Regions from separate parts of the Mixta mediterraneensis genome, predicted to be linked through region 1. Evidence: predicted binding sites of a transcription regulator. Region 1 holds the regulator's gene; each other region holds the start of a gene.
What was found. The regulator PurR, encoded in region 1, represses purine synthesis genes. The targets are predictions, from matches to a motif close to CANGCAAACGTTTGCNTG.

Region 1 (3,283 bases):
CATATCGGTTGCCAGAAAGCCCAGCATGCTGAGTAAGGCGAGGTAAGGGATAAATCCTTTATTTGATAACATCTGATTCTCATTTTTGCAGAGTGAACGCGGCAGAGTGTAGAAGGTGCATTAAACGCTGTGAAACGCTAATATTTGTCTTAACCTGTTAAAATTTTTGAAGGCAGATTATGTGGTCCGAATATGCGCTTGAAGTCGTGGACGCGGTAGCACGGGGCAGGAGTTTTAGCGCCGCTGCGCAAGAGCTACATCGTGTACCTTCTGCCATTAGCTATACGGTACGCCAGCTTGAAACCTGGCTGGCGGTGCCGTTATTCGAACGTCATCATCGTGAAGTGGTTTTAACGCCAGCCGGTGAACATTTTGTCCGGGAAGGGCGAAGTGTTATCAAAAAAATGCTTGCGACCCGGCGTCAATGTCAGCAGCTGGCAAATGGCTGGCGGGGCCAGTTAAGCATTGCGATTGATTGCATTGTAAAACCTGAGCGAACGCGACAACTGGTGAAAGATTTTTACCGCCATTTCCCCGATATGGAACTGATCATCAGTTATGAAGTATTCAATGGGGTATGGGACGCCTTAGCAGATAGCCGCGTCGACGTGGCGATTGGCGCTACGCAGGCCATTCCCGTGGGAGGACGTTTCGCCTTTCAGGATATGGGCGCAATTAACTGGCGCTGCGTGGTTCAGCGCGATCACCCTTTAACGCTCGCCAGTGAGCTGGATGATGATACGTTGCGTAGCTGGCCGTCACTTGTCCTGGAAGATACGTCGCGCGCGCTGCCGCGGCGTATGACCTGGACGCTAGATAATCAGCGTCGGGTGGTGGTGCCGGAATGGCAAACCGGGCTGGATTGTGTATTGGCAGGTTTATGTGTAGCGATGGTGCCAGGGCATCTGGCTCGTCCACTACTTGACGCCGGTAAGCTTGTCGAGCTAACGCTACCGATGGCTTTTCCAGAGAGTCCGTGCTGCGTGAGTTGGGCAGAAGATCGCGCATCACCGGCGCTGGGTTGGTTGCTCAGCTATTTAGGTGATGCGCAAACACTTAATCAGGAATGGTTAAGCGAGAATTAACGGCGATAATCGCGAAAAGGGCCGTAGCCTACCGAGCGGCGTTCAATCAGTGTCGGATGGACTTCAATGGTTTGTGACTCTTCGCGTTTGCTGGTAATACGATCCAACAACATTTCCAGCGCTTTTTCACCTAGCTGCGCCTTGGGTTGGTGTACGGTAGTTAACGCCGGGGTGAAGTAGCGCGCGTTGCGTACGTTGTCATAGCCGATAACGGAAATGTCCTGCGGTACGCGCAGGCCCATTTCATCTGCTGCGCAAATGGCCCCCATCGCCATTATATCGCCGCCACAAAATACGGCTGTCGGGCGTTGTTTTTGCGAGAGAATCTGCTGCATGGCCTGATAACCTGATTCGGGTTCAAAATCTCCCTGGACTATCCACTCAGCACGCGGTTGGATGTTGGCTTCCTGAAGGGCTTTTAAGAAGCCTGCATGACGCCCACCGCCGGTATTACGTTCTAACTGTCCGGGAATCGCTCCAATATCGCGATGGCCGCGTTCAATCAAATAGCGCCCGGCAAGATAGCCGCCCTGGAAAGCGTTATCCAACACGGTATCGGTAAAGTCAGCGCGTGATTCGCCCCAGTCCATGACCACCATGGGAATATTTCGATTCTCTTCCAGCATCTTCAACAGATCGTCTGGATATTCGGAACACATCACTAATAAACCATCGACGCGCTTTTGCGCCATCATTGATAAATAAGCACGCTGCTTATGCAAGCCATTGTGTGCGTTACCTAAAATCAGGGTGTAACCTTTCTCAAAACAGTGATTTTCAATGGCTTCAATAATTTCTGCGAAGTAAGGCGCCTCGCTGGAAGTCGCAAGCAATCCCAGCGTTTTGGTGTGATTAACTTTCAGACTACGCGCCACAGCGCTTGGCGAATAGTGCAGCTCCTTGATGGCTTGCCAGACGGTATTGCGCGTTTCTTCTGCCACAAAACGCGTTTTATTGATGACGTGTGAGACGGTGGTGGTCGATACTCCCGCTCGTTTCGCCACATCTTTAATTGTTGCCATGAAAAAGAGACTCCTGAACTTATCTTAACCTATTGATAAGTATCATGTTAAACGATTGCGTCGGCTGAGGTTTTTGCCCACCAAAATGCAATTTTTTTGCCTGTGATCTGGCGTCTGGATAGGTAAAAATGCCAAAAAAGACGGTGAACGGAACCGACGTTGCGCATGTTGCGCATGTTGCGCAACAAAAACAGGATTCTAACAAGGCTGAGCGGATAAAACGAGATTTTTACCGGACCTTATGGGAAAATGCAGTATCCCTACAATCTGTGTGGCTAAGGAGAGGTGATGAGTACCGATATAAAACTGGCGTTGATGACGAGCGGCGCAGCGCTGCTAATGATTCTGGCATTTAGCTTTACCGCCATTCTGCACTAATACAAAAGCCGGATAACGGAGCGTCTGCCTGGGAGGGCCACTCTGTCATCCGGCTTCTTCTGCCTGCGAAGGCAAATACCTCAGCGAATGGTTTTTGGCGTCATCATACGACGCGCACCAATATAGTGCCGCTGCCAGTAATCTTCACCCAATGCGCTAATCTGTATGTCTTTGCCGGTGCGCGGCGACTGAATAAATTTACCGTTGCCTAAATAGACGCCAACGTGATCGGCGGTGCCGCGTCCGTTAATACGGAAAAAGACCAGATCACCTTTCTCCAGCAATTCGCGCTTAACCGGTGCTGCATCACGCAGATGATACATTTCGTTCGCGGTACGGGGAATTTTGAACTTCAGTAAATCTTTGTAGGCGTACCAGACTAAGCCGCTGCAATCAAAGCCGGTATGCGGCGATACGCCACCCCATTGATACGGTTTACCCAGCTGTCCCATTAATTTCGCCATCGCGGTTGCGCGCGCTTTTTGATAACGCTGACGGTGAGATTTGCTCATTCTGAGGGTGCTGATGTCATTAATTTCATTCACGATTTTCGTTGATCGAGATTGACCGTGACGCTTGCTGGAAAGTTTATGCGTATTTTTTTGAGTGGCGGCGTTAACTGCGGCTACGGCCGCTCGCTTTTTTTTCAGTTTAAGTTTCTGAACGGTAACCTGGCGAGATTTCTTCACGGTACTTTTCACCGGACGACGCTTGCGCCGCTCGTCTTCACGCGCACTTTTTTTCTCTGCTTTATGCTGACTGGCATTAACCGGCATCTGCGGGGAAGCAGAGGCGACG
Region 2 (3,283 bases), on a different contig from region 1:
GGCATGATAAAAGTACGGCCAACGTAACGGTTTTTTACGAACCCCTGGCGATACGGCTTATCCAAAATACGGGCGATTTCCAGGGCAATATCGGTTGACGTCTCTGGGATAGGAATAACTACGTCAATATCCAGCTCTTCCCATTCACGCGCAATCTTTTCGCCCAGCTTGGTACCCATACGAACACGCGCGCTGTAGACGGAAATTTTGTCGAGGAAAGAATCCGGGCGGGCAAAGTAAACATACTCGAACAGACAGGGATTACTTTTGGGATTCTCAGCGCATTGACGGGTAGAAAGCTGTCCCTGCTCGGTAATGTACACCGCTTCACCTGGCGCAACATCACGGATAAATTCAAAACCCAGCGTGTCCAGAGCGACGCTTTCTGAGGCCACCATATATTCGGTGCGGCCATCGGCAATAACCCGCTTGCCCAGCACCAGCGGACGAATACCGTTTGGATCGCGGAAAGCGACCATTCCATGGCCGATAATCATCGAAACCACAGCATACGCGCCCCGCACCTGCTGGTGCACAGCCGCAACGGCAGCAAAAATATTCTCAGCTTCCAGCGGGTAATGCTGAAAACGGTCCAGCTCCTGAGCAAAAATATTCAGCAGGATCTCAGAATCTGAAGTGGTATTGACGTGACGGCGGCCTTTATCGAACAGCTTTTTCCGCAGTTCATGGGCGTTGGTCAGATTACCGTTGTGCGCCAGAGTAATGCCGTACGGCGAGTTTACATAGAATGGCTGCGCCTCAGAGGCACTGGAGCTGCCCGCCGTTGGGTAACGTGCGTGGCCGATGCCCATATTACCCTGCAAACGCTGCATGTGGCGTGCTTCGAAAACGTCGCTGACGAGGCCGTTGGCTTTACGCAGGCGAAAGCAATTCAGCGCATCAATGGTACAGATGCCTGCGGCATCCTGCCCACGGTGCTGGAGCACTGTTAACGCGTCATAGATCGACTGGTTTACCGGCATGAAACCGGTGATACCGACAATACCGCACATGTTGTCATTTCCTCATTAAGCCACACTCCCGGTGGTGTCACCGGGGTAAAAAACTCGACGTGCTTTTCAGGTAATCAAAGAACCACCTGATTATATAACTGAACTGGGGAATGAGTTGAGACTGTTGCCAGTCGGGACTTTTCGAAAATCCCGTGAATGTATCAAGGAAGAAGAGAATAGCGGCCACGATTAGCACACCACGCAACGCCCCGAAACAGACTCCCAATACCCGGTCGGTTCCCGACAAGCCAGTTTTCTCCACCAGCGTGCCGATCACATAGTTCACAATCGCTCCCACAATCAGGGTAGCCACAAACAGCACCGCGATGGCGATACCGTTACGAACCAGTTCGTCGTCAAAACCTGTAAACCAGACTGCAAGGAAGGGATAGTAATGACTGGCGACAAAAAACGCGCATCCCCAGGTAACGAGAGATAAGGCTTCCCGGATAAACCCGCGAACCAGGCTGACCAGAGCCGAAAAACCAACTACCGCAATAATGACGTAATCAATCCAGATCATGAACTTTCCCAGCGCCAGCGCGCCCCTGCATCCAGTTCGGGGCGCATTCTAACAGAAAAAGAAAACGTTTGCGTAGGGGTTTTCCCAATCTGTTTCCATAAAAAAGGCGATGAAAAAACACTCCCTCGCCTGCTACTTTTTAAAGCGATTAACCGTTTGAAAATAACTTATTTTTCCCTGTTTCTCTGCTTTTAACCCTCAGTGCGGTATTGAAAAGACGCCGCCCGTTTTTGTTACGGACGGCCTCAGTTACACCGCTCAGCGTATGCTGTAAGGTTTTACCACGCCGCTTAAACCGGAGAGACCTTTTAGCTCTGAAATCGCACCCTGCATCTTCGCTTTTGACGCATCAGGACCGACATAAATACGCGTAATCTGCCCTTGCACCGGCGCTGATGGCACGGTAAAGGCACGGTAGCCCGACAAACGCAGTTTTGCGACGATCTCATTAACTTTGCTGGCGTTCTTCAATGCGCCGAGTTGCACAACATATGCCTGTCCGGCTGGCGTATTTTGTTCAACTGGTTTCGGTTGCTCAGCAGGTTTCGGTTTTGGCTGTTCCACCGGCTTTGGCTTCGGTGGTTGCTCCACTGGCTTTGGCTTAGGCTGGCTAACCGGCTGTGATGGCGCGGGCTGATGAACCGGCGGAGGTGTCACCACGCTCGGCTGACTGTTATCGCCTGGCCTGGTGCTACCGTGTTCAGCGTCACTATTGGTTTTGCTGTCGTTACCAGCAGCGTTAGCTCCTGACGGAGGTTGTGCAGGCAGCGACTGGGTAACCGGCGGCACCATTTCGCTGTCCTGTTGATCGTCAGGTTTTGGTACCAGCGGGATCGCGGCAAATTCCTCTTTATAGTGCTTCTTTTTACCATCCAATAGCCCCGGCAGCACAATGACGCCAACCGCGACCAAAATAACAGTACCGACTAAACGGTTTTGAAACTTACTTGCCACACCCTTTCTCCGTTTCCATCGATTCCATGACCTGCGCAACGGTATGAAACGATCCACACACCAGTACGATGTCCTGCGGCTGAGCCTGCTGGCGAGCGGCCTGCCATGCGCTTTCCACATCGTTCAAAGCCTGTGACTGCGGCGGCAAATGCATTATCAGCTGTTCTGCCGTGGCGCCACGCGGCCCCTCAAGCGGAGCGCAATACCAGCGATCAACCTGTGGCGCTAAAACTGCCAGAGTGCCGGCAATATCTTTATCATGCAGCATGCCGACCACTGCATGCACCGCACCTTTTCGCGGCACGTCAGCCAGGCGCGACGCCAGATACGTTGCGGCATGCGGATTGTGCGCCACATCCAGAATGACTCGCGGCGATTCACTTACCGTCTGAAAACGCCCCGGCAAAACAGCCAGCGGCAGGTAAGCACGAATATGTGCTTCGCTGACATTCAAACCGGAAGCGCGCAGCGCTACCAGCGCGCTGGCGGCGTTCGGCAAGGGCACCTGCGGCAAGGGCAGATCGTTTAGCTCGCCCCGGCTATCGCGCAAAGACCAGCTTTCCGCCTGCTGACGATATGACCAGTCACGATCGCGCTGCATCAGTTTTGCGCCCTTTTCGTCTGCTACAGCAGCAATACTGAGCAGCATATCAGGTTCACCCACCACCGCCGGTTTACCAGCACGAAACACGCCAGCTTTTTCGCGTCCGATACTTTCGCGGTCCGATCCCAGCCAGTCGGTATGATCCAGTGCGATGCTGGTCACGACTGCGACATCCGCATCAACAATATT
Region 3 (3,283 bases), on a different contig from region 1:
TAGAAAAAGAGTATCTGACCCATTCGTTTCGGTTGATGATTTATCTTTCACTTTATAATCAGACGCCCGTGCCAGAATATGTGCGTAATGCTATCCGTTTTATGGGGAAAAAAATTAAAACCAGCAGCTTTAAAGAGTGGTTGTTGTTTAATCGCCCTGAAGTGTTTATTGCGTTGCAAACGTATAAAGTGAGAAAAGAGCTGAAGCGTGCCGCCTGATTCTGAAAATCATGTGGAAATATTGTTAATGTCTTGAAGGCGTGAGAAGGTGTTTTATGCAATATGTATAAGGTTGTTGCGACATGGCAAAAGTTCTTGATAAAAGTTTGATGGTTAATATTTTATCCCTGCTGGCGTACCGGGGAGCCTCTTTTTTGTTCCCGCTGGCAACGTTACCTTATCTGGCTCGTATTCTGGGCGTTGAACAGATGGGGGTACTGGCGCTGGCTATCGCCTGTGTCCTCTATTGCAGCACCATCTCGGATTGGGGATTTAATGTTTTCACCACCAAAGATATTGCTCATCACCGGGATGATAAAGAACGTGTAAGCCAGCTATTTTGGTCAACCTTCAACGCCAAACTGATGTTGCTGGTATTAACCAGCGGTATTTTACTGTCTGCGACAGGACTCAATCCGGCCTGGCATCCGTTATTTTTTATTATTCTGGCAAACTGTACCACGCTGATTGGTTCGCTGTTCTCGTTCGGCTGGCTTATGCAGGGATATGAAAAGCTCGGTAAGACGGCGGTCATTGCCACCTTTGGTAATTTCTGCGCCATACCCTTGACCTTTCTGTTAGTAAAAACGCCGCAGGATACCTGGCTTGCCGCTTTGATACCGGGCGCTGTTTCGATGATTAGCGCACTGATCACGCTGAAGTTTGTGCTGGAGATGAAAGTGATTGGCCGCTATCGCTTTGAACCGCAGGAGATAAAACAGCGCATTACCGACAGCATGGACGTATTTATTGCCATCGCCGGGGCGAATCTGTTTAACAGCGTGAATGTGGTGATCCTCGCCAGTTTTACCTCCCATTATATGGTGGGCATTTACAATGGCGCCGATCGCCTGCGTAAAGCGGCTAACTCGGTGCCAGAACAGATTGGCAGCGCTTTTTTTCCGCGTGTAAGCCATCTTTTTGGCCGCGATAAAACTGCCGCGATTGCCGCCACGCGAAAAAGCCTGCTGTTGTCATTTTCACTGAGCCTGTCGATTGTCATTTTTACCTGGCTTTTTGCCGATGACGTGGTGGCATTACTGCTGGGTAAAGATTTTATCCCTTCGGCAAATGTGTTGCGGGTATTTGTGCTGTGTTTCCTGTTTGGCAATATTTCCTATCCGGCCGGACTGCAAATTCTGATCCCGCATGGTTTAGCCCGTCAGCGCATGTTAGTGATGATGGCCGCCGGCGTGGTAAACGTTCCGGTTTGTTGTGTGCTTGCCTGGCAATATGGCGCGCTGGGTGCGGCATGGTCGATGGTTATGGCCGAAGCCTTTGTCTGCATTGGCATTTTTACTCTTATGGCTCGTCATGGTATTCTGCGCGATTATCTGTCTCCCGCTCGCGCCCAGGTCGCCTCTGTGAATGACAGTGCTGTGTAAGATCAACGCAGCGTTAAACGCCTTTCTGCATCCTCGTCGTTCGATTTACTTTTGCGCCAGAGCACTTTACCATTCTGGCGCACATTTTCTTGTGCACTGACTTTCACGATCGTTTCCGCCCTGCAGGAGAGTGCATGCTTTATCCTATCGTCCGACCGGCGCTGTTTAAACTCGATCCCGAGCGCGCGCACGAACTCACCTTTCAGCAATTGCGTTTTATCAGTGGAACGCCGCTGGAAGGGCTGATCCGTCAAAATCTGCCGTCGCGCCCGGTAAGCTGCATGGGGTTATCTTTTAAAAATCCGCTTGGCCTTGCTGCGGGACTCGATAAAAATGCTGAGTGTATTGATGCATTTGCTGCCATGGGTTTTGGCTTTGTGGAAGTGGGAACGGTGACGCCACGTGCCCAGGCGGGTAATGATAAGCCGCGCATGTTTCGGTTAATCGAAGCGGAAGGAATTATTAACCGCATGGGATTCAATAATCTCGGCGTCGATCATCTGGTAGAGAACGTTAAAAAGGCACGGTTTGCGGGTATTCTCGGTATTAATATTGGCAAAAATAAAGATACCCCGGTTGAGCAGGGCAAAGACGATTATCTGATCTGCATGGAAAAGGTGTATGCCCACGCTGGATATATCGCCATTAATATTTCTTCGCCTAATACGCCAGGTTTACGCACGTTACAATACGGCGAAGCGCTGGACGATCTTCTCGCTTCGATTAAAGCAAAACAAAAAGAGCTGGAGCAGCGTCATCTTAAACATGTTCCGATCGCCGTAAAGATCGCGCCGGACCTTTCTGAAGAAGAATTGGTGCAGGTTGCCGATAGCTTAATTCGCCATCACATTGATGGCGTGATTGCGACAAATACCACGCTTGATCGCTCCCTGGTGAATGGCCTTAAACATTGTCACGAAGTGGGTGGACTGAGCGGACGCCCGGTTCAGTCGCGCAGCACCGTGATAATCCAGCGTCTGTCGCAAGAATTGCAGGGCCGCTTACCGATTATTGGCGTGGGTGGGATTGATTCACTCACTGCCGCACGTGAAAAAATGGCGGCGGGCGCGACGTTAGTTCAAATTTATTCCGGCTTCATATATAAAGGACCAGAGTTAATTAAAGCGATCGTCACCCACCTGTAAGATAATTCTCACAATATGGCGCCGGGGGGTTTATTTCTCCCTCCGGCTCGTTTATATTTTGGCCTGTTGCACGCTTTTTCAGCTTTTCTTTATGTTGTTTATTTCGCGACTTTTGCGTTTATTTCAGCGAAGCGGTTTACTACAGGGCACATTATGAAAATCAAACCTGATGATAACTGGCGTTGGTACTTCGACGCTACGCATGACCGGAGGATGCTTGATCTGGCTGACGGTATGCTTTTTCGTTCCCGTTATTCCCGTAAAATGCTCACGCCTGATGCTTTTAGCGAAACTGGGTTTTGTGTTGACGACGCCGCACTTTATTTCACGTTCGAAGAGAAATGTCGTCAAAGTCAGTTAAATAGCGATCAATGCGCCGAGTTAGTATTAAACGCGTTGGTTGCCGCACGCTTTCTTAAACCCCTGATGCCAAAAAGCTGGCATTTTTCCAGCCAGCAACAAAATCTGCAGCCCGCTGTTGGCGAAATAGTCGAAGTGACGCTGGCCGACAGTGGCGAGCAGGCACAACTGCTGG

Region 2: cvpA (colicin V production protein) is a predicted target of PurR. The motif match lies at 1,594-1,611, and genes of this name have one in related genera.
Region 3: pyrD (quinone-dependent dihydroorotate dehydrogenase) is a predicted target of PurR. The motif match lies at 1,678-1,695, and genes of this name have one in related genera.

The regions. Positions count from the first base shown of each region.
Region 1 is NZ_JASUAZ010000010.1:111,202-114,484, forward strand. It holds gene punC (purine nucleoside transporter PunC) at 1-72, opposite strand, end outside; gene punR (DNA-binding transcriptional activator PunR) at 180-1,085, shown strand; gene purR (HTH-type transcriptional repressor PurR) at 1,082-2,107, opposite strand; gene cydH (cytochrome bd-I oxidase subunit CydH) at 2,396-2,485, shown strand; gene QRY16_RS09220 (C40 family peptidase) at 2,566-3,283, opposite strand, start outside.
Region 2 is NZ_JASUAZ010000009.1:15,452-18,734, reverse strand. It holds gene purF (amidophosphoribosyltransferase) at 1-1,013, opposite strand, end outside; gene cvpA (colicin V production protein) at 1,051-1,536, opposite strand; gene dedD (cell division protein DedD) at 1,795-2,490, opposite strand; gene folC (bifunctional tetrahydrofolate synthase/dihydrofolate synthase) at 2,480-3,283, opposite strand, start outside.
Region 3 is NZ_JASUAZ010000006.1:91,436-94,718, forward strand. It holds gene QRY16_RS06275 (glycosyltransferase family 2 protein) at 1-218, shown strand, start outside; gene QRY16_RS06280 (flippase) at 302-1,603, shown strand; gene pyrD (quinone-dependent dihydroorotate dehydrogenase) at 1,738-2,748, shown strand; gene QRY16_RS06290 (cell division protein ZapC) at 2,902-3,283, shown strand, end outside.